3 regions of the Pseudarthrobacter sp. NS4 genome follow, and region 3 is predicted to be linked to each of the others. Evidence: riboswitches for the same ligand, from Rfam matches in the RefSeq annotation. Region 3 holds a riboswitch; each other region holds the start of a gene.
The links. A riboswitch is a leader RNA that binds a small molecule or an ion and turns the genes downstream of it on or off. The one in region 3 is predicted to bind thiamine pyrophosphate.

Region 1 (7,490 bases), 1.7 Mb from region 3:
CGTCTTCGGCCGCAAATGAGGCTGGTTCCGGCGCGTTGGCTGTGATAGTAACCACAGGACAACCCGGCGGCGGGACCGCGCCTCACCATACTACCGGCGGAACGGCCCGCAGCCGCTCAGGAGTGGAGCCGCGGCGCGTCGAAGAAGTCCACTTCCAGGCGGCAGGACTGTTTGAAGGCAGTCACCATCTCGGCCCGCTCATCATCCGACGCCTTGCGGCCGGCTCCGTCCACGATGGCGATGGCCTTGCGCGTGGCTTCGGCAAAGTCTGCGTCAGCGTAGGTGCGGAGCCACTCGGCATAGGGGTGGCCCGCCGGTTCGCCAGCGGCAACGAACTGGGCGTGGAGGGTTTTGCCCACTTCGGCATAGAGCCAGAAGCACGGCAGGACCGCGGCCGCCAGCACCGCGTAACTGCCCGATGAGGATGCCGCCAGCAGGTGGTCCACGTAGGACTTGGTAACCGGGCCCAGTTCGGGCCGGACGGGGCGGGTGCTCAGCCAGGACCGGTGCAGCTCAGACTCCACTTCGAGGCACTGCCGGGCGGAGGCAGCCCAGAACAGCTGCTCTGCCTCCGTGGGTGCCAGGGCGCTTGCCCGCGCCAGCACCCGCGAGTACCCGTTGAGGTAGATGGCGTCCTGGGCGAGGTAGTAGGCGAACTCCTGCTCGGGCAGGCTGCCCGAGGCGAGTCCGCGGATGAACTCCAGCGCGTAGATCGCGTTGAGGTCCTCGTCGGCTTCGGCCCGCAGCCGTGCAGCGAAACCTCCGGAATGCGGAACCGGGCGCAGGTGGTGGAAGTGGTGGACGGGCCCGTTGCCTGTTCCCACCTCCAGACCTTCGGAAGCTTCGAGCGCGGCTGCCAGCCATGGCTTCACTTCCCGCAGCGACGCCTCCCAGTCCCCCAGCCGCGCCTGCACCGTTGCCATCGCCGATGAGAGGGAACAGCCGGTGCCGTGGCTGTTGCGCGTTGCCACCCGCTCCCCCGGCACCTCGACTACTTCGGCGCCCAGCATGCCGGTGGTGTTGACCAGCGCATCCGGGCATTCCGTCCCGTCCAGGTGGCCTCCCTTGACCAGCACTGTAGTTCCGGTGGCTGCAGCGAGGCGCCTCCCCTGCTCGAGCGCCCCTGCCCAGGAGTCCTGCAGGTCTTCGCCTACCAGCATGGCGAGTTCGGCCAGGTTGGGGGTAATGAGGTGGGCGAGCGGCAGCAGGTCGCGCAGCGCCGCTTCGGCGGACTCCTGCAGCAGCCGGTCACCGCTGGTGGCGACCATCACCGGGTCGAGGACCACGACGGCGGGGCGCACCTTTTCGAGCCACTTGCGGACAGCTGCGATGACATCGGCGTCGCCCAGCATGCCAATTTTTACCGCGTCGATGCTGATGTCATCACTGATGGCGTCCAGCTGTCCTGTGAGGAAGGACGCCGGCGGGACGTGGACCGCCGTCACGCCGCGGGTGTTCTGGGCCGTGAGGGCGGTAATGGCGGCCATGCCGTATCCCCCGTGCGCGGCAATGCTTTTCAGGTCCGCCTGGATACCGGCGCCGCCGGACGGGTCCGATCCCGCAATGGAAAGGACACGGGGCACGTCCCGGCCCGTTCCCGGTTGGGCAGGCGTGGCCTGGAGAGCTTCCACGGGCATAACAAGAGTTGTAGACAAGAGACATCCCTTCGCCGGTACTAGCCGGACAGGTTCAACGGGTGTGGATCTCAGCCGGCCCTTCGCGCGGCACCCCGTGTCGGTTCCCCAGCCTAGCTTTTTTCGCGGTGGCAGGCGCAAGGTGACACATTGCGACCGGATGCCCTGCCCTTAAGTCCCGATGCCGTTTGACCCTTTGTTGCCGTTTAACGCAGGATGCCCGGCCTGCCACTGCTTGTGGCTGGCCGGGCATCGACGGGTTCCCCTAAAGCTCGGAGGCAGGAACTCCAACCCCCAGGATGATGGGCGCCTCGGCCGGCTTGGCGGCAGCGGCCTTGTCGGCACCCGAGGCGGTGGCCGGTTCCGGCGCCTTGGCAGCGTGCGAGTGTCCTGTGCTTGGTGCCGGTGCCTTCTCGTGCTGCTGGACGGACGTCTCGTTGGCGGCACCCTGCGCCCGGCTTGCGCTGCGGTTGCGCCGCGGCCTGCGCTGACGGGACTGCTCAACAGTGTGGTCGGACCAGTCCTTCTCCACTGCTGCGGGGACGGACTGCTGCTGGGCCTTGGCCGGTTCCGGTGTGGAAACCTGGGATTCCGGCTGTTCTGCCGGGGTTCCGACGGCGGGAGCAGGCTCGCCCAGATGGGCAAACGCTTCTGCCAGCCGGTCCAAAGTGAGGGCCGGTTCCGCCTGCTGCCCTTCCGCGTGCTCGACGAACGGCAGGACTACCTTCTCTCCGCCAAACGTCAGGACAGCAGCGGGCCGTGAGGAGGCATCGGCGTCGTGCTTCTCCGCTTCAGCCGGCGTGGCAGGCTGGACAGGCTGCACCTGCCGGGCAGCCGCCACCTCGTCGTCGTGCAGGTGCGCCGCGTGGGCAGCGGCAGCAATGTTGGCCAGCGCCAGCCTGGTGGCTTCCGCTTTTGCATGGCGTTCGGCGTCTGACGGGTCCGGGTGGACGGTGTGCACGTGCACGGCGGCGGCAGCCGGGGCAGCATCAGGCTGCTGGCCGCCGCGTCCGCGCCGGCGCTTGCGGTCCTGACGGACACCGGGCTGGTTGCTGTCGGTCCGCTGGCCCTCGCTGCGGTGTCCTTCAGCACGGGCATCAGGGCGGCTGTCGGTACGCTGCACGTGGTGCTCGGCTGCAACGATGTTGGCGCGGCGGTGCTCCACCGGATCATCGTGGGTGACCACGCCGCGCCCGGCGCAGGCCTCGCACTGCTCCCCGAAAACCTCCAGGAGCCCGGTACCCATGCGCTTGCGGGTCATCTGGACCAGGCCCAGGGACGTGACTTCGGCAACCTGGTGCTTGGTGCGGTCGCGGCCCAGGCATTCGACCATGCGGCGCAGGACCAGGTCCCGGTTGGATTCAAGGACCATGTCGATGAAGTCGATCACGATGATGCCGCCGATGTCGCGGAGGCGGAGCTGGCGCACCACTTCCTCGGCAGCTTCGAGGTTGTTCTTGGTGACTGTTTCCTCGAGGTTGCCGCCGCTGCCGGTGAACTTGCCGGTGTTCACGTCCACCACTGTCATGGCTTCGGTCCGGTCGATGACCAGCGAACCGCCGGAAGGCAGGAAGACCTTGCGTTCCAGAGCCTTGTGGATCTGCTCGTCAATCCGCCAGGCCGCGAAGATGTCCTGGTCCTTGGTCCACTTCTCGAGGCGGCCCACGAGGTCCGGGGCCACGTAGGTGACGTAGGCCTCGATGGTGTCCCAGGCTTCTTCGCCGGAAACGATCAGCTTGGAGAAATCCTCGTTAAAGACGTCACGGACCACCTTGATGGTGAGGTCGGGTTCGCCGTACAACAGTTCCGGGGCCAGGACCTTGGTGGAGGTGGACTGGCTTTCGATGCCTTCCCACTGGGCACGCAGCCGGTTGATGTCGTGCGTCAGCTCTTCCTCGGACGCTCCCTCGGCGGCGGTGCGGACAATGACGCCTGCCTGCTCCGGGAGACGGTCCTTGAGGATGCGCTTGAGGCGGTTGCGTTCGACGTCGGGCAGCTTCCGGGAGATGCCCGTCATGGAACCGCCGGGAACATACACGAGGTAGCGGCCCGGCAGCGAGATCTGGCTGGTGAGGCGGGCGCCCTTGTGGCCGACGGGGTCCTTGGTTACCTGGACCAGGACGGTATCGCCGGATTTGAGGGCGTTTTCGATGCGGCGCTGCTTACCTTCGAGGTTGACGGCCTCCCAGTTCACCTCGCCGGCGTACAGGACGGCGTTGCGGCCACGTCCGATGTCAACGAAGGCTGCCTCCATGGAGGGCAGCACGTTCTGGACCTTGCCCAGGTAAACGTTGCCGATCAGCGAATCCTGCTGGGTCTTGGACACGAAGTGTTCGGCCAGGACGCCGTCCTCAAGGACGGCAATCTGGATTCTGTCGTCGCGCTGCCGGACGATCATCTGGCGGTCAACCGATTCGCGGCGGGCCAGGAACTCTGCCTCGGTGATGACGGTGCGGCGGCGTCCGGTGTCGCGGGACTCGCGCCGGCGCTGCTTCTTCGCCTCCAGGCGGGTTGAACCCTTGACGCTGGTGACCCGGTTGCTGACGGCAGGTTCGCTGACCGCGCGCGGCGCGCGGACACGGGTCACGGTGTTGGGCGGGTCGTCATTCCCGCCGCCGGTCAGCTCAAGGTCCTGGTCGCCACGACGGCGGCGGCGACGGCGGCGGGACGTGACGCCTTCTTCCAGCTGCCCGGCCTGCTCTTCGTCGGCCTCGTCAGCGGAAATGTCTTCAGTATCGCTGTCGGTTCCAGCCTCCACGTCACGCTCGTCGGCGCGGCCGCGGTTCCGGCGGCCACGGCCCCGGCGCCTGCGGCGGCTGGCGGAATCCTCGGCGTCGCCGTCTTCGGCGTCGTCCTCTTCAGGCTCTTCGGCGGCGGCTGCCGCGGGGCGCACCACGGTACTGAGGTCCGGGGCCTGGAACAGTACGGAGGTGGGGGAAGCAGGTTCCATGAACAGGGAGCCGAACGGGCTGGCGGCCGCGGGCGCCGCTGCGGCAGGTGCGGTTTCCTCTTCGGCCCCGGGATCTTCTTCGGCCCCGGCTTCCGGGGCGCCGGCCTCGGGGGCAACGGCTTCCGGGGCAGTCTTCGACGGCGCCTGGCCGGCTTCAGGGGCTGCAGAGGCCCCGGACGGCACCTCCACTGCCGGAGCGGCATCCGGGGCTTCCGTCACCGCGTCCGCCACGACGGGCGTTTCCTGCTCCGCGGGAACGGCATCAGCCGCTGCCGTGTCAGCTTCCCGGGCCGGTGCGGAGGTTTTGCGGGTGGCAACACGACGGCGGCGGACCGCCTTGGTTTCGGCTTCCGCCTCGGGGGCAGCCACGGGCGGCGCGCTCTCTTCGGCTCCGGCGGCAGTATCTGCAGGGCCGCCGGTTCCTGCTGCTTCGTCTCCTGCTCCTTCGTCGGCGAAGGCCGGGAGCGGCACGGCGTCCGCTTTCTTGCGCGAGCGGGTGCGGCGGGCGGGTGCCTTGGTTTCGGCGGCGGCAGCTTCCACGTTTTCGGCGGTCGCGTCGTCGGCAGGTCCGTTCTCCGCAGCGTTCTCTGCGTCCGTGTTCCCGGTTTCTCCGGTCAGGCCGTCGTCGGCCTTCGGTGCTGCTTTGCGGCGGCTCCTGGCAGCCCTCTTGGGTGCAACAGCGGCGTCCGCAGCCGCAGCATCATCATTAACGGCCAATTCTTGTTCATTTTCCATATGCAGCAGCGCTCCTGCCCCTGATGTACCGCCACATCCGGCACCCATTGGGCACATATTGTCAAAACCCGCAGGCGTTGACAGAAGTCAAGTGGATACTCCCAGGTTCGCACCGGCGTTGGGGTGCGGCAGCCCGTGGGAGCCGGCGGGATGTCCTGAAACCCGTTGTTCTGCGTGCTACAACCAGGTGCCGCCCAATGGAGTCGCGGGAGTCTGGATCGGAAGCATCCGAAGCCTGCCCTGCTCGTCATTGGCGGTCTTGAGAACAAGCCACCGGACCGGAGTCCGAATGTGGATCGGCTTCCAGCCACGTTTATTCTCTCATACCCCGGCTAAATCCCGGCGGAAGCGGGAGCTGTAGTCGCCTGCCTGGGGATGGCTTCCAGCCGCCGGCGTTACAATCGGGCAAGGAGCACCGGACGAAAAGGACGCCATACCAATGCCCAGCATCTCCCCCGCCAGCAGCACCCATGCCGCGGACCGGACCCTCGGCCCGGACAGCACCACAGCAGCTGTCCCCACGATGACCCGCGACCGTCCTTTCGGCTGGCTGCTGGTGATCACCGGCGCCATCGGCTGGCTGGCCTCCGGAACCCTTGTCCTGGAAAAACTCGCGGTGCTCCAGGATCCCAACCACAGCACAGTGTGCGACGTTAATCCGTGGATCTCCTGCGGCGATGTCATGAAGACCTGGCAGAGTTCGCTGTTCGGCTTCCCCAATATGTTCATCGGGATCGTGGCGTTCGCCGTCGTCATCACCGTGGGCATGGCGCTGCTTTCCGGGGCTGCCTTTGCCCGGTGGTTCTGGGTGGGCCTGCAGACAGGCGTCACGCTCGGTTTCATCTTCGTTGTGTGGCTGTGGTCCCAGGCCCTCTACGACATCCGCATCCTCTGCCCGTTCTGCATGATTGTTTGGGCGGCCATGATCCCCCTCTTCGTCTGGGTGACCATCCGGAACATCACCGCCGGCGTCATCCCCGTCCCGTCCGGCGCCGCCCGTGTCCTGGGCGACTCCGGCTGGATCATCACCGCGCTGCTGTACGTTGCCGTCATCGCCACCATCTTCTTCGCATTCATCCAGGTGTTCGCAGGAACATCAGGGTACTAATCTTCGCTGCAAAGATGAGTACTCATTACTCGTGCCGCAGCAACCCTCTCAAGATCTAATGGAAGCGTGGACTGTGGAAAGACCGGTCCAGAGCGGACGGCAGTCCCTCTAAAGAAATGCCTTCAGAGAGAGGATCAGTTGCAATGAGGAAATATGGTCTTGGGGCAGCACTACCGATGGCGCTCGGGCTCTGCCTGGCCGGTGCGATCGGTACGCCCGCCGTCGCCGCAACTCCGCCGGCCGCGGAACAGTCACCAGTGGGCGGAACCAATGCCCACCCGCACTTCGTCATGACAGGCAGTGGCTGCGTGGACATTGACCAGGTCCGGTTTGAACCCGGCGCAAGGGGACTGCATCGTGGCGCGCAGGAATCGGGACCGTCCCAGGGACCCTGGCACGGTGCCTGCCCTAATCCTTAGTTGGAACAACACCACAGCAACACTGCCGGCTAACACCCTCCAGGCCGGACCACCGTCAAAGGAGAACAGTGAGGCCCCGGTTGCCCGGGGCCTCAACTGTCCGTTCACGCCATTGTGGGAGCACCAGGGGCACGCCCGTGCCTGATTGATTACAGGCTGTCCTGGAACCAGATCTTGATCTCGCGTTCGGCGGAGTCAGTGGAGTCCGAGCCGTGCACCAGGTTCTGCTGGACCTTCACGCCCCAGTCACGGCCGAAGTCGCCGCGGATGGTGCCCGGTGCCGCCGTCGTCGGATCCGTGGTGCCGGCCAGCGAGCGGAAGCCCTCGATGACGCGCTGGCCTTCAAAGATGGCCGCCACGACGGGGCCGCTGAGCATGAACTCCACCAGGGGCTCGTAGAACGGCTTGCCCACGTGCTCTTCGTAGTGCTGCTCCAGCAGGTCGCGGGTGGCCTCCACCTTCTTCAGCTCAACCAGGGTGTATCCCTTGGCTTCGATCCGGGCCAGGATGGCCCCGGTGAGGTTACGGGCGACGCCGTCGGGCTTGATCAGGACGAGGGTGCGCTCAGTGGTCACAACTGCTCCAATGCGTTGGTGTGGGTTTCGGGACAAGTCTACGGGGGCTGTGTGTCAGGGTGTCTGCAG
Region 2 (7,490 bases), 1.6 Mb from region 3:
ACCTCAGCCTGCACGCCGAGACCGCCTACGAGTTCGGTGTTGGGGGACACGGCGGAAGCTTCCATCCCCTGCACGACATGATCACCGGCAAGACCCAGCCGGAAGCCGCCCAGGCTTCGGACGCAACACCGGCTGACCAGAAGAGCGAATCAGCAACAGGCAAGGAAAGCGTGGGGGCATGAAACTGATCACGGCAATCGTCAGGCCGGAAAAGCTCGAGGCCATCCGGGAAGGGCTGGAGGCCTACGGCGTGCAGGGCCTGACGGTCAGCGCGGCCAGCGGCTACGGCAGGCAGCGCGGCTATACCGAGGTCTACCGCGGCGCGGAGTACAACGTGGATCTCCTGCCGAAGATCCGGGTGGAGGTCCTGGCCACGGATGAGCAGGCTGACGACATCCTGGATGTCATCATCGCCAGCTCCAACACCGGCCGGGCGGGCGACGGCAAGGTGTGGACCGTGGATGTCTTCGAAGCCGTCCGGGTCCGGACCGGCGAACGGGGCGTCGCCGCCATTTAGGGCATGCCGTCCCCCAGGGGGAAGGTGAAGACACAGCAAGAGCAGAGCGGGCAGGAAACCGGAAGGTATCCTGCCCGCTCTGCTCTGTTGTTGCTGCAGAAGCCCCCGGAAGACGGCTGCCTGGCTCCTATGACCGGCCGCCGGGACGCGCGGCGGGCCAGGAAGCGGGCCCGGCCGAACCGGCGTCGTACTCCTCCAACGGAACCTCACCGCGCTGCCAGGCCATCAGCACGGGCTCCACAATCCGCCAGCAGTCCTCAGCCGTATCACCGCGGACCGAAAGCAGCGGGTCTCCCGCGAGCACGCCCTCGAGGACTTCTCCGTAGGGGAGGAGCTCGGAGGCACTCAGCTCTGCCTGGAGGGTGGTCCGGCTCAGGCTGAGGAGGTCTCCCGGGCCGTTGACATCGACGTCGAATTCCAGGGTGTCCGGGCCGAAGCCGATCCGGAGCTGGTTCGGTGAGTCCACACCGGTGAAGCCTGTAGGCAGATGGGGGACGGGACGGAAGGTGACCACGGCTTCCTTGCGCTTGGCGCCGAGGGCCTTGCCTGAACGCAGGATGAAAGGGACGCCTTTCCAGCGCCAGTTGTCGATTCCGACCTGGATCTCCGCAAGGGTTTCCGTCGCGCGGTCGGCGTCCACTCCCTCCTCCCCGGCATAATCGGGTACCGCTTTCCCCGCCACCGAACCGGCGGTGTAGCGTGCCCGGCGGGTGGAGGCTGCCAGGGGCTCGGGGACGCTGCTGGCACGAAGGACGGCGGAGATGGCGTCCCGCAGGTCCCGCTCACCCACGGTGGCCGGAGGTTCGATGGCCATAAGTGCCATGATCTGGAGCAAATGGCTCTGGATCATGTCGCGGAGGGCTCCGGCGGCGTCGTAATAGCGGGCACGCCCTTCCAGGGCCAGATCCTCGTCGAAGATGATTTCCACCTTTTCGATGTGGTGCCGGTTCCAGACGGGCTCAAGGAAGTTGTTGGCAAAGCGCAGGCCCAGGATGTTCAGTACGGTGGCCTTGCCCAGGAAGTGGTCAACCCGGTGGATATGTTCCTCCGGAACCAGGCGGACCAGCGTCTGGTTCAGCGACCGCGCCGACGCTTCACTGGACCCGAAAGGCTTCTCCATTACCAGCCGGGTGCCCTGCGGGACGTCCTCGGGCCGCAGGGCCTCGCAGGCGAGCTGGCTGATTTTCGGCGGGAGGGCAAAGTAGGCGGCGACCGGCCCTTCGAGGCTGCCCAGCAGGGTAGCGAGGGCGCCGGCGGCGGTGACGTCCAGCTGATGGTAGACCGTTTCCTTTTCCAGGGCCTCGAGCGCTTCTTTCCCTTCGGCGTCCGCCGCTTCAGCAGCTGCCGCGAAAGACGACTGCACCCGCTCGCGCCACTGTTCCGGGGTCCAGGGATCAGAACCGGCGCCGACGAGCCGGAGGCCCGCCGCCCGGCCCTTCGCCACCAGCCGGGCCAGCCCGGGCAGGAGGAGACGGCCGGTGAGGTCGCCGGAGGCGCCGAGGATGAGCAGGGTTCTTACAGTTGTTTGGCTCGTCATTTTGCCAGCATGCCATCTTGGGTGCCCGACTTGGTACCCTAGATAGTCGAGTCCCGATCATCCACTGAAAGAAGTGCACGGCGCGTGTTCAATTCACTCTCTGACCGGTTGACAGCAACCTTCAAGAATCTCCGCGGCAAGGGCCGCCTCACCGAGGCCGATGTCGATGCAACAGTCCGCGAGATCCGCCGTGCCCTTTTGGACGCGGACGTTGCCGTTCCCGTAGTCCGTGAATTCACCGGGCGGGTCCGGGAACGCGCCCTGGGTGCCGAGGTATCGGCAGCACTTAACCCGAGCCAGCAGATCGTCAAGATCGTCAACGAGGAGCTCGTGGAGATCCTCGGCGGCGAAACCCGCCGCATCCGGCTCGCCAAGAACGGCCCCACGATCATCATGCTGGCCGGCCTGCAGGGTGCCGGCAAGACCACCCTGGCCGGCAAGCTGTCCAAGTGGCTCAAAGGGCAGGGGCACAGCCCCATCCTGGTGGCCTGTGACCTCCAGCGCCCCAACGCCGTCAACCAGCTGCAGGTGGTGGGCCAGCGGGCGAACGTGCCGGTGTTCGCGCCGCATCCCGGAGCCACTTCGTCCGAACTTGACCAGCCGGCCGGCGACCCCGTCGCAGTGGCCCGGGCAGGCGTCGAGGAAGCGCGCCAGAAGCTGCACGACGTCGTCATCGTTGACACCGCCGGCCGCCTTGGCGTCGACGCCGAGATGATGGAGCAGGCGCGCCAGATCCGCCGCGCCATCGTGCCCAACGAAGTCCTGTTCGTCATCGACGCCATGATCGGCCAGGACGCTGTGAACACGGCGCATGCTTTTGATGAAGGCGTCAACTTCACCGGCATCGTCCTGTCAAAGCTCGACGGCGACGCCCGCGGCGGTGCCGCGCTTTCCGTCGCGTCGGTCACCGGCAAACCGGTCATGTTCGCGTCCACCGGTGAAGGCGTGGACGACTTCGAGCTGTTCCACCCTGACCGGATGGCCTCGCGCATCCTGGACATGGGTGACGTCCTCACGCTCATTGAGCAGGCGGAAAAGTCGTGGGACAAGGACGAAGCCGCCCGGATGGCGAAGAAGTTCGCCGACCAGGAGGAGTTCACCCTCGATGACTTCCTGGCCCAGATGCAGCAGATCCGCAACATGGGGTCCATGAAGAAGATGCTCATGATGATGCCGGGTGCGCAGAACATCCGCCAGCAGCTGGAGCAGTTCGACGAACGCGAGATCGACCGCGTCGAAGCGATTGTCCGATCCATGACGCCGCACGAGCGCGTTGCGCCCAAGATCATCAACGGTTCGCGCCGCGCCCGCATCGCCCGCGGTTCGGGCGTGCATGTTTCCGAGGTCAATGGCCTGCTGGAGCGCTTCGCCCAGGCCCAGAAGATGATGAAGAAGATGGCCCAGGGAGGCATGCCGGGAATGCCCGGGATGCCAGGAATGCCCGGTGCGGGCGGCGGGGCCCGGAAGAACGCCAAGAACGCCCCGAAGAAGAAGGCAAAGTCGGGCAACCCGGCCAAGGCAGCACAGGAGCGCAAGGAAGCCGAGGCACGCCGTGCCAACGCTGCGAAGGCGCTGCCCACCGGCGCCGCCTTCGGCCAGCAGTCGGGCGATTTTGATCCGTCGCAGCTGAACCTGCCCAAGGGCTTCGACAAGTTCCTCGGCAAGTAACAGCATCCCCAACCCAGTAGCAGCAGGTGTCGTTTTGAAGCCTCAAAACGACACCTGCTGCTGCTTACTTGGGTTGTCGGTACCGTGGAATAGGGTTGGGACATGTTCAAGCAGAGGGTAGTGTTCGTGCACGGCGCCGGAAGCTTCGGCGCCGCGGCCTGGCCGCGCCAGCACGGCATGGCACTGGCCTACGACGCACTGTTCCTGCGCCGCCACGGTTACGATCCCATCGCCGAACCGGTTGAATCCTCCTTTGCAGAGGACACCTCCATCGTGCTGCGGTCCCTGGCCGACGACGGCCGCGGCGCCGCCGGCGGACACATTGTGGCTCACTCCCAGGGAGCCATCGCCGCCATGATGGCTGCCGTCGAACGCCCCGACCTCGTCTATTCGCTGACACTCGTGGAGCCGGCGTGCCTCTCCCTGACTGCGGAGCTGCCGGCCACGGCGGCGCATATCGGGCTCATGCAGCCGTTGTTCGATGTCCGGCACCAGCTCAGCGACGAGGACTTCCAGCGGGAGTTTGTACGGCGGGTCTACGCCACGGACCTGCAGGAGCCGGCCACCGTCGAGGAGAGGCGCTCCGCCAGGCGACTGCGGCTCCAGTCGCCCACGTGGGAGGCTCCGCTGCACATCGTTCCGGGCGTCCCCACCCTGGTCCTGACCGGGGGATGGGAGCCACTCTATGAGGAGATTGCCGGTTACCTGCGTGAGACCGGCGCCCTGCACCGCGTTGCCGCGGGAGGACACCGCCCCCACGATTCCCCGGACGGCGACCGCGCCATCCGGGCGTTCATCAGTGAGGTCAGCAGGAGCCAGCCTGCCAGGGCCTCCTGAACCCGGCCAATGCGGAGTTTCCCCCGTCCGGACGGCCCCCAATAGCCGGCCGGACGGGAAACTGATGGCGGCTAACGGCCTCCGGCTGACGGCACGGCCGGTTCCGGCAGATACACCTTGGCGCCCGCGGCCATGAACTCCTGGCTCTTTTCGCGCATCCCGGCCGCCATCTCTGCCAGTGCTGCCTGCGACTCCGCGGACCCGTATTCGTCACGGATATCCTGGCTGATTCGCATGGAGCAGAACTTTGGTCCGCACATCGAGCAGAAATGGGCGGTCTTGGCCGGCTCGGCGGGGAGCGTCTCGTCATGGAAAGCCTCGGCCGTTACCGGGTCCAGGGACAGGGCGAACTGGTCCCGCCAGCGGAACTCGAACCGTGCCTTGGACAACGCGTCATCCCGTTCGTGCGCACCAGGGTGGCCCTTGGCGAGGTCTGCCGCATGCGCGGCGATCTTGTAGGTGATCACGCCTGTCTTCACGTCGTCCTTGTTGGGCAGGCCAAGGTGTTCCTTGGGTGTGACGTAGCACAGCATGGCGGTACCGTACCGGGCGATCTCCGTGGCCCCGATCGCTGACGTGATGTGGTCATATCCCGGAGCCACATCGGTGACCAGTGGCCCCAGCGTGTAGAAGGGTGCTCCCTTGCACAGCTCCTGCTGCCGCTCCACGTTTTCCCGCACCAGGTGGAAGGGAATGTGGCCGGGACCCTCCACCATCACCTGGACATCGTATTTCCAGGCCCGCTGCGTGAGCTCGGCGAGGGTGTCCAGCTCTGCGAACTGCGCGGCGTCGTTGGCATCCGCCGTCGCCCCCGGCCGCAGCCCGTCGCCGAGGGAAAACGCGACGTCGTACTTGGCGAAGATTTCACACAGCTCGTCGAAGTGTGTGTACAGGAAGTTTTCCTCATGGTGCGCCAGGCACCAGCCAGCCATGATGGAACCTCCACGCGATACGATTCCCGTCACGCGGTTGGCGGTCAGCGGAACATACCGGAGCAGGACTCCTGCGTGGACTGTCATGTAGTCGACGCCCTGCTCACATTGCTCAATGACGGTGTCGCGGAAAATTTCCCAAGTCAGCGCGTTGGCTTCCCCGTTGACCTTTTCCAACGCCTGGTAAATCGGCACCGTGCCGATCGGAACCGGGGAGTTGCGGATGATCCATTCCCTGGTGGTGTGGATGTCATCGCCGGTGGACAGGTCCATTACGGTGTCGGCGCCCCACTGGGTTGCCCACTGCAGCTTGTCCACTTCCTCGGCAATCGAACTGGTCACGGCTGAATTGCCGATGTTGGCGTTGATTTTCACCAGGAACGCCTTCCCGATGATCATCGGTTCGGACTCCGGGTGGTTGATGTTGTTGGGAATAATCGCGCGGCCGGCGGCCACCTCACTGCGGACCAACTCCACGTCGCAGCTCTCGCGCAACGCGACGAACCGCATTTCCGGCGTGATGATGCCTTGCCTGGCGTAGTGCATCTGGGTCACGGTTTTGCCTTCGAGGGCGCGGCGGGGCACCGGCCGGGCGCCCTCCCATTCCGCGGAGGCGGCGCCGCGGCGGACAGCCGACCGGCCGTCGTCGAGCAGGTTCCGCTCCCTGCCGCTGTAGGCTTCCGTGTCTCCCCGTCCCAGAATCCATTCCGACCGGAAGGGGCTCAGGCCGCGCACCGGGTCGCTGCCGGGTCCGGCGGTCCGGTACGTCCGGAAAGGGGCGTTGGCTTCCCCATTGGGGGAGGGCTCAAGGGCTATTTCGGTCACAGGGACCCGGATCCCTGACGCCGCATCTTCGATAAAGGCCAATGAGTGCGACTTCAGCGACCGGGTGACCGGAGCTGCCGGGCTTTCACCGGGCAGCCCTTTCCCGGGCTCATCTTGGGCAGGGCTCAGCTGTTCTTTTGGTGTACTCAAGGAATACTCACTTCCTTCGCCGGCATTACCCGGACAGGTTCAACGGTCGCAGGCTGCATCAGCCCGATCTCAGCCCCTGCAGGGGCACCCGTGTGGTCAGGAAGAAAGCTACCACAGCCTTCCGTGAGGGCCTTGTCACATAGCCGGTGCTAGCCTGACTGGCGAGGAAGAGGGAGTCGAATGCCGGAGATTATAGAACTCAGCGGCCCCGTGCTGACCGGGCCGGGAAGCGAGCGGCGGGGCCTGTGGTCCGTTGGCGGGCTGCTGACGTTTACCCGCCCGCAGCAGGCGCCGGACCGAGTGCTGGATGGCTGGGTCCTGCCCGGATTCGTGGACGCGCACTGCCATATCGGACTCGGGCCGGGCGGCCCGGTGGACGCCGCTGCCGCAGAAGACCAGGCCCGGGCCGACCTGGACTCGGGCACCCTGCTCATCCGGGACGCCGGCTCCCCGGCCGACACCCGCTGGATGCAGGGCGGACGGGATTTCCCCGTCCTGATCCGCGCCGGACGGCACATAGCCCGGACACGCCGGTACCTGCGCGGTTTCGCGGACGAGGTGGAACCGGAAAACCTCGTGGAGGCCGTGCGGAAGCAGGCCCGTGACGGCGACGGTTGGGTCAAGCTCGTGGGGGACTGGATCGACCGTGGCGCCGGTGACCTGGCACCCTCGTTCCCTGCCGCCGTCGTCCGGGACGCGGTCCAGGCGGCGCACGACGAAGGCGCCCGCGTGACAGCCCACTGCTTCGCGGAGGACACGCTGGACCAGATGCTGGATGCGGGCATCGACTGCATCGAGCACGCCACCGGGCTTCTGCCACGGCACCTTCCCCGGTTCGCTGAGCAGGGAGTGCCAATTGTCCCGACGCTTATCAACATCGCCACGTTTCCGGCCATCGCCGCGCAGGCACAGCCCAGGTTTCCGCGCTACGCGGCCCACATGCTGGCGCTTTGGGAGCGGCGCATGGAGCGCGTGGCAGAGGCCTACGACGCCGGCGTGAGAATTTTTGCAGGTACGGATGCCG
Region 3 (7,490 bases):
GGCATCTGCCTCGACGTGCTCGTCGAAATAGTGGGTTACCTCCGCATCGAAGCCGTGCCGGCGGAAGCCGTTGCCGTACAGGCGGTTGGGCTGGGAGGAGGTCATCTCATAAATGGCCAGGTGGCCGGTGATGGCACCGCGCAGCCTCCGGTTCAACCCGCAGAGGGACATCAGGTTAACGGCCGCGAGGGATATGGCCGGAACGGCGTTGACATAGGCGCCGTACTGATCATCCATCCCCAGGCCACGCATGGTCCGGGCAAACAGTGCGCTGTGCATCCGGTCCGGGCGGCCACCACCATATTCGTCGGCCTGGATTTCCACCAGCGCCGCTTTCGGCCGTCCGCTCAACCGGGGAATGGCCCAGGTATGGGGATCCGCTTCCTTGAGCTGGTACACGGACTTGTGGATCAGGAACTCCCTGAGTTGCATCAGGCTGGCCTTCCTGGCCACAAACCGGGAGACGCTCGGGCCGGTGTCCCGGGCCGCGAGGCCGAACAGGACATCGGCCACCGCGTCACTGGTCAGGTCGGCTCGGGCCGGAAGGTCCAGGTCACCGGCAGTCTCCTGGGCAGCGGAACGCAGGGCCGCCTCGAACGGCTTCTCCAGCAACTGGCGGACCCGGATCAGTCCGGGCTCCCATTCCCACTCATCCTGCACGCTTTCCAGGCCGGAGTAGTGCAGCTCGTAGAGACAGAAGAGGGCCAGCTGCACATCGTCATCGGCGATGATGTCGGCAGTACGGGCCAGCTGTCCGGTGACCAGCCGCCGCAGCTCGTCAAGGGACTCCTGGGAACTGCCGGGTTGTCCCGACAAAACCCCGAATAGGGCGCTGCTGATGGGACCTCTCGGTTCCGGGATTTTCATGGTGCTCCTTGATCTCAGGGCGGTTGCTGGTGCGGTGCCGTCTGCGCTGACGGCCGTTGAAAGCCGTCAGTTTTCCCGGCCGCCGGGGGCAGTGCGGGGGGACAGCAGGATGGCCAGGGCAATCATGGCCAGGCCCAGGACGAGGTGCAGCCAGTTGTCCGCACTGTTCTGGGGGATGAAGTTTGCGGGTGTGTTGTCTCCAATGAGGAGCCCATACACCCAGAGGACCAGGTAGATGACCCCGCCGTAGATGAGGAAGTTCCTGGCGTGCCGGTGGGTGCGTGCCATGAATACGCCCGCAGCGCCGTAGAGGCCATGGACAAGGTTATGGAGAACGGATACCTGGAAGATTCCCAACAGCAGGGCCCCTGTTCCGGGTCCTGCGAAGCCAAGGGAACCAGTGTTTTCCGTGACCCCCGGGACGAATCCCAGGATGCCTGCGAGCAGAAACACGGCGCCTGCGGCCAGGGCAGCCCACTGCAGGGCGGTTCGGACGCCCGTTACGCGGGTGGTGACTGCCATGTCCTGTACTCCTTCGCGCCGTGAGACAACATAGTAAGCATGATTACTAATAAAAGCTAAGTAGCCTTTGTTTCCCGGCCGGCCCGGCCACTGACCCTGCGGCGCCCAAGGGATTATGCCGAGCCTGACAGCGGAACCCGGGTAGGGCAAACTGCGCCCACCGCTGAAAAGGGCCAGTAGGCTGGGATGAGAACCGTTTGGCAGGACGCGGCACCCCGTCCCCGTGTGCAACCCGTGGCGACCAGTCCATCGGAGTTCCGCCATGGTTCCCGGGAATTTCACTACCAACCATCCCCACAGCGCCCCGCGCTACTTCCACGACCTGCAGGATCTGGTCCTGGAGAGTTCCGACGTCGAGGCCTTCCTGGCTGAGTTGGCCGCCGTAGCTGCCCGTAGCCTTTCATCCCCCGCCCTGCCCGTAGCTTGCGGCGTCGCTGTTCCGGCGCAGGAAAGCGACCACAGTGGCGGGCAGTGACCAGACCGCCAAGGCCATGGACGAACTGCAGAACAGTTTCCAGGAGGGCCCTTCCTGACCGCCATGGACGGAATGCAGACAGTTGCGTGTCACTGCTCCTTGAGCGGCGCAGCCGGTCATACCGGCTGGTCAGCAGCCGCTGATTGTGGTTTCGGCAGCCTGCAGGATGACGTCGCGGAGCTTTCCTGACCTGCCAAAGGCCGCCCGCTGCAGCTGGGCCCCCGTCCCTTCCCGAAGGATCTCCCGCACTCCCTCGTCAACAAGCTCAGCGTCCCCCGTTTCTGCCAGGACGGGAGCTACATGCGCGAGCAGTGCAGCGACGCATTCGGCCGCAGGCATTGGCCGGTTACGGACAGGGTGGATCAGGTCGTCCTCCATGCCAAAGCGGCTGGCCCGCCAGGACGCCAGCCGGATCATCTCGACGGGGATCCTCGCCGGCGGCAACCCCCGGGACCATTCCCTGGCTGCAGTTTCCACCAGGGCACGGGCCACGGCCGCGATGGCAATGGCATGGCCAGCCTTCAGGCAGACATCCGGAACCCGGATCTCCACGGTGGGAAAGGTGGAAGACAGGCGCGCATCAAAATAGATCATTGCCCTGTCCAGGAGGACATTGCAGGAGAGCAGCATGTCCAGCAGGTTCCGGTAAGCGGCCGCCGACCCGAAAATTCCGGTAGGTCCGGCAGTGGGCCAGCGCCGCCACACCTGGTAGCGGAAGCTGGCATAGCCGGTGTCCTGCCCGTGCCAGTAAGGCGAATTCGCGGACAAGGCAATAAGGACTGGAAGCCAGACCCGGATGCGGTCCAGGACGGCCACGCCCTCCTCATCCGACTCAACCGAGACGTGGATGTGAAACCCACACATCAGCTGCTCCCGCAGGATCAGCCCAAACCGCTCTTCCATGGCCTGGTAGCGGGCCTGGCTTTGGGTATGGGGCAGGCTGGCCAAGGGGGAGGTGCCCAAGGCTACGGCGCGTGCACCGAACGAGGCTGCCTGCCGGTCCGCTTCGGCGCGCCCCATCCGCAGTGCAGCCGCCAGGTCCCCGAGATCGGTGAAAGGCGCTGAGACCGCCTCCACCTGCTCGCGCTGGACCTCCGCTGTAAGGCTGGTCTTCCGTTTGGTGGCCTTCGTACGTGATTCACCTTCGGTCGGCGGCTGTTTCGACGCGGCCGGGTGAGGGGCTTCCAGCAGGAAATCACCAGCCACGGGTGCGTGGTTTCCGGTGCGGGCATCAACAAGCAGGAACTCTTCCTCCACCCCGAAAGTCCGCACGGCCCCCACTAGCCTTCCGGCCCGCTCCAGGCATAGGGATTCACATGCTGTCCGCCGCCGCGGCCGTGCTCGTACCCCTGCTGCCACGCCTTGCCGATGGCTGACACCAGTTCGGCAAACAAAGGATAGTAGGGATGGTCCGGGCCGATGAAGATCATTTCATCCCAGGCTTTGTCCACTGCCGCCCGGACCTGGTTCCCCGTTGCTGGTCCGGTCATGACTGTGCCCTCCTGGTCTGGAAATGCCGCCATTCGCCTCGAATGTACTCCCGCGCGCGCGGGAGTGTCCATAGCCGGTACAGTCGGGAACTCCGGACTGCCCGGCGCGCCTAGTCCTCGGCGCCCGGCCGGAGGATTTCGCGCAGGGCCTCCACCACCAGGTCGTGGTCCTGCACCTGGGGCAGGCCGGAAACAGTGACGGTGGCTACTGCGCCTACGCCCGTGACGTAGAGCGGGAAGGACCCGCCGTGCGCGGCGTAGCGGGTTTGATCAAACCACCCCTGGTCTTCGATCCGGCCGCCCCGGAGCCGGCCACGCAAACCCACAAGAAGCGAGGGTACTTCGTACCGGGCGGCGGTACGCTGCTTTGCCCGGATCCAGTGTTCGTTGTCTGGTGTGGCGCCGGGCAAGGCCACGTGGAACAGGACCTGTTCCCCCTTGGTGATGTCGATTGCGATGGGTAATCCGCGCTCCTTGCCGAGCTCCACGAGGAGAAGGCCAAGGTTCAGCGAATCGTCCAGCGAGAAGCCGGGGAACTGGAGCTCGCGGATTTCCGCCTCGATACGGCCGATGAGGGCTTCCAGCGACCCCTCAGGCTGCGCGGCATCGGAGTCCGGATCAAAGTAAGTCACATGCGGTGGATTGGCAGTCATGGCCCACAATCTACCCCTCTCCGGGTATAAACTGGACCACGCCCAACAGGGCAGTTTCGCCCAACCAACCAAGCATCACTTAACGACAGGGGAGCGCCGCCGTCGGCACTGGCCAGGCCAGGGACCGCAGGTGGGCGCTGAGAGTGCGGACAGCCGCAGACCCTCGAACCTGATCCGGTTAGTACCGGCGCAAGGGAGTCGAGTTCTCGAAGTGTTCGGCAACGGCAGTAAGTGCCGCTTGCCGCGCTTTCCCCTCCTGTTTCCCAGGAGGATCACATGAGCACTACATCAATCAAGAAGACCACCCGTAAGTCCTGGCGTGTCGTGGACATTGTGGTGGCGGCCCTGATCGCCATCGCCGGTGGCGTTATCTTTTGGGCCTGGTCGCAGGGCGCGGCCGCAGTGTCTGCGCCGATGAACGCCGTTTACCCGCCCCTGACCGGCCTGATCGCCGGCGGCTGGATGATCCCGGCGGTGCTGGGCATGCTCATCATCCGCAAGCCCGGCGCGGCACTGTTCTGCGAGACCGTTGCAGCCACCGGGGAGCTCCTCATGGGCTCGCAGTACGGCGCATCCGTGCTGTTCTCCGGCCTTGTCCAGGGCCTCGGCGCAGAGATCATCTTCGCGATCTTCGTGTACAAGAAGTTCAACCTGCCCGTTTCACTGCTCGCCGGTGCTGCGGCCGGCTTCTTCTGCGGCCTGAACGACTCCTTCGCGCCATGGGGCTGGAACATCGCCTACTCCGGCGGCGACAAGCTGGCGTACATCGTGTTCACCGCGATTTCCGGAGCGGTCATCGCTGGTGCCCTGTCCTGGATCGCCACCCGCGGACTGGCGAAGACCGGCGTGCTGAGCTCCTTCGCCTCGCGCAAGGCAGCCACGGAGCCCGTCTTCTCCTGATGCAGGCAGATTCCCACCAGTCCGAAGCGGTCCGGCCGGCGGCAGTCACCGCCCGCGGCTGGGGCTGGCGGCACGCCGGCCGCACCAGGCCCGCGGTCAATGCCCTTGACCTGGACGTCAGGCCGGGGGAGCGGGTGCTGCTGCTCGGCCCCTCCGGCGCCGGCAAATCCACCCTCCTGCATGCCCTGGCCGGGGTCTTGGGGGACGCGAACGACGACGGCGAGGCGGGCGATTCGGATGAGTCGGGTTCGCTGCTGGTCGACGGCGGTTCCCCCCGCGGGCAGCGCGGCCGGGCCGGGCTGATGCAGCAGGACCCCGAAACACAAGTGGTCCTCTCCAGGGTGGGGGACGACGTCGCCTTCGGGGCGGAAAACCTCGCCGTGCCGCGCGACGCCATCTGGACCCGCGTGCATGAGGCACTGGCCGACGTCGGGCTTGCCCACCTGCCGCTGGACCATCCGACGTCGGCACTGTCCGGGGGGCAGAAACAGCGGTTGGCGCTGGCGGGAATCCTTGCGATGCGGCCCGGGCTGATCCTCCTGGATGAGCCCACCGCCAACCTTGATCCGGCGGGGGTGCTGGAGGTCCGCGACGCCGTGGGGCGCTGCCTGGACAAGACCGGCGCAACGCTGGTTGTGGTGGAGCACCGGGTATCCGTATGGAAGGACCTGGTGGACCGGATTGTGGTCCTGCAGCCCGGTTCCGCCTCTGATCCTGCCGTGCTGCTGGACGGGCCGCCGGACCAGGTGCTGAGCGAGGCCCGGAGCCTGCTGATGGCCGCCGGGGTGTGGGTTCCCGGGTACGTTCCGGCCACCCGTGCCCGGGCGGTGCATCCGTCCCCCGGGCTTTCCGGTCCTGGGGCTGGAAATATCCTGCTGGCCGCGGAGAAACTGGCCGTGTCCCGTGAACGTCCGCGGCGCAGGGGGCTCCGCAAAATTCCGCCGGTCCCTGTACAGGAAGACATTTGCGCGCAAGTGCGGGCCGGGCAGGCGCTCGCGGTTACCGGGCCGAACGGGGCAGGAAAATCAACCTTCGCCCTGACCCTCGCGGGACTCCTGGCGCCGGTTGCCGGCAACGTCTCAGCCACCCTGGACCTGAGCCGGGGAGCGGGAATAGACCCTTACGCATGGAAGGCCGAGCAACTGATCGAACGGGTGGGCACAGTGTTCCAGGAACCCGAGCACCAGTTCGTCACCGGCAAGGTGCTGGATGAGCTGCTGTTCGGTCCGCGGCACCTGGGCCATGGCGAGGAACGCGTAGACGAGCTGCTGGAGCGGCTGCGGCTCACCGCGCTGGTGGACGCCAATCCCTACACGCTTTCCGGCGGGGAAAAGCGGCGGCTTTCCGTGGCGACCGTCCTTGCAGCAAGCCCCCAGGTCCTGGTCCTGGACGAGCCGACCTTCGGCCAGGACGCCAATACATGGGCGGAACTCGCGTCCTTCCTCTCCGAGCTCCTGGACGCCGGGACCGCTGTGGTGTCGGTGACCCACGATGCCGAGTTCACCGCCGCCCTGGGCGGGACGGAGCTGCGGATGGCCGCGGTGGAACCGGTGGCCCCATGAGGCAGGAGCTGAACCTGCACGGCAACCAGGCCCTCCTGACCCGCGCCAACCCGCTGAGCAAAGCCGCCGCCGTCATCCTCATCACTGTGGTGCTGGCGCTGTCCATCGACTGGGTATCCGCTTCGGTGGCGCTGGTCTTTGAGTTCCTGCTGTTTCCGTTGGCCGGCCTCACGCTGACGCTGCTGTGGCAGCGTGGCTGGCCGCTGATCATCGCTGCGGCGGTGGGCGGCTGGAGTACCTCCATCCTGGCGCCGGACAGCGGCAGGACGCTCATCGACGTTGGCATCTGGACCATGAGCGAGGGTTCACTGGAGATGGGCATCGGGTTCATGCTCCGCGGCCTGGCCATTGCGCTGCCTGCCGTGCTGCTCATGAGCTGTACGGATCCCACCGACCTCGCAGACGCGCTGGCGCAGAAGGCACGGCTGCCGCACCGTTTTGTGCTGGGGACCCTTGCCGCCATGCGGCTGGTGGGACTGATGGCTGAGGAATGGCAGACCATTGGCATGGCACGGCGGGCCCGGGGTGTGGGCTCGCGCGGCAGTGCTGTCCAACGGGTGAAGGCGACACTCGGCCAGAGCTTCGGGCTCCTGGTCCAGGCGATCCGGCGTGCGTCCCGGCTGGCTGTCACCATGGAAGCCCGCGGTTTCGGTGGCGGAAGCCGGACCTGGGCCCGCGAGTCCACCTACAGTGTGCTTGATGCCTGGGTGCTGGCGGGAGGCCTGCTCGTGGCAGGGCTGGCGGTAGCGGCCTCGTTGTCCGCCGGCACGTGGAACATGGTGTGGCTGGGGAACTGACTTCTTACGTGCATGCGTGGTTGTAGTCGAAGCCCCTCGCCACGAACTGCGTCAGCGTTACCTCGCCGCCGGCCGTTAAGGGAGGCTTTGAGCAGGCGGTGGCCGCTTCGGACGCGTTACGGGCACCGGCCAGCCAGCTTGGCAGGGAATAGAGGTTGCTGGAGCTGCTGACGGTTCCGACGATCCGGTCCCACTGAAAGCCTGTGGAGTAGATGCCCAGGCCC

Region 1: another riboswitch for thiamine pyrophosphate. It lies ahead of thiD (bifunctional hydroxymethylpyrimidine kinase/phosphomethylpyrimidine kinase); the one in region 3 lies ahead of NXY83_RS19460 (ECF transporter S component).
Region 2: another riboswitch for thiamine pyrophosphate. It lies ahead of thiC (phosphomethylpyrimidine synthase ThiC); the one in region 3 lies ahead of NXY83_RS19460 (ECF transporter S component).

What each region holds. Positions count from the first base shown of each region.
Region 1 covers NZ_CP103288.1:2,474,118-2,481,607, forward strand. Annotated here, with positions in the region: gene thiD (bifunctional hydroxymethylpyrimidine kinase/phosphomethylpyrimidine kinase) at 117-1,637, opposite strand; TPP riboswitch at 1,645-1,742, opposite strand; gene NXY83_RS11690 (Rne/Rng family ribonuclease) at 1,900-5,319, opposite strand; gene NXY83_RS11695 (vitamin K epoxide reductase family protein) at 5,759-6,427, shown strand; gene NXY83_RS11700 (hypothetical protein) at 6,571-6,846, shown strand; gene ndk (nucleoside-diphosphate kinase) at 6,996-7,421, opposite strand; gene NXY83_RS11710 (DUF4233 domain-containing protein) at 7,476-7,490, opposite strand, start outside.
Region 2 covers NZ_CP103288.1:2,559,289-2,566,778, reverse strand. Annotated here, with positions in the region: gene NXY83_RS12145 (ammonium transporter) at 1-182, shown strand, start outside; gene NXY83_RS12140 (P-II family nitrogen regulator) at 179-517, shown strand; gene NXY83_RS12135 (glucose-6-phosphate dehydrogenase) at 645-2,054, opposite strand; gene ffh (signal recognition particle protein) at 2,139-3,722, shown strand; gene NXY83_RS12125 (alpha/beta fold hydrolase) at 3,825-4,559, shown strand; gene thiC (phosphomethylpyrimidine synthase ThiC) at 4,631-6,466, opposite strand; TPP riboswitch at 6,461-6,568, opposite strand; gene NXY83_RS12115 (amidohydrolase family protein) at 6,647-7,490, shown strand, end outside.
Region 3 covers NZ_CP103288.1:4,139,175-4,146,664, reverse strand. Annotated here, with positions in the region: gene NXY83_RS19490 (iron-containing redox enzyme family protein) at 1-867, opposite strand, end outside; gene NXY83_RS19485 (DUF4383 domain-containing protein) at 934-1,389, opposite strand; gene NXY83_RS19480 (hypothetical protein) at 1,652-1,864, shown strand; gene NXY83_RS19475 (carboxylate-amine ligase) at 1,994-3,136, opposite strand; gene NXY83_RS19470 (hypothetical protein) at 3,145-3,354, opposite strand; gene NXY83_RS19465 (heme-degrading domain-containing protein) at 3,465-4,007, opposite strand; TPP riboswitch at 4,085-4,221, shown strand; gene NXY83_RS19460 (ECF transporter S component) at 4,284-4,907, shown strand; gene NXY83_RS19455 (ABC transporter ATP-binding protein) at 4,907-6,469, shown strand; gene NXY83_RS19450 (energy-coupling factor transporter transmembrane component T family protein) at 6,466-7,266, shown strand; gene NXY83_RS19445 (hypothetical protein) at 7,271-7,490, opposite strand, start outside.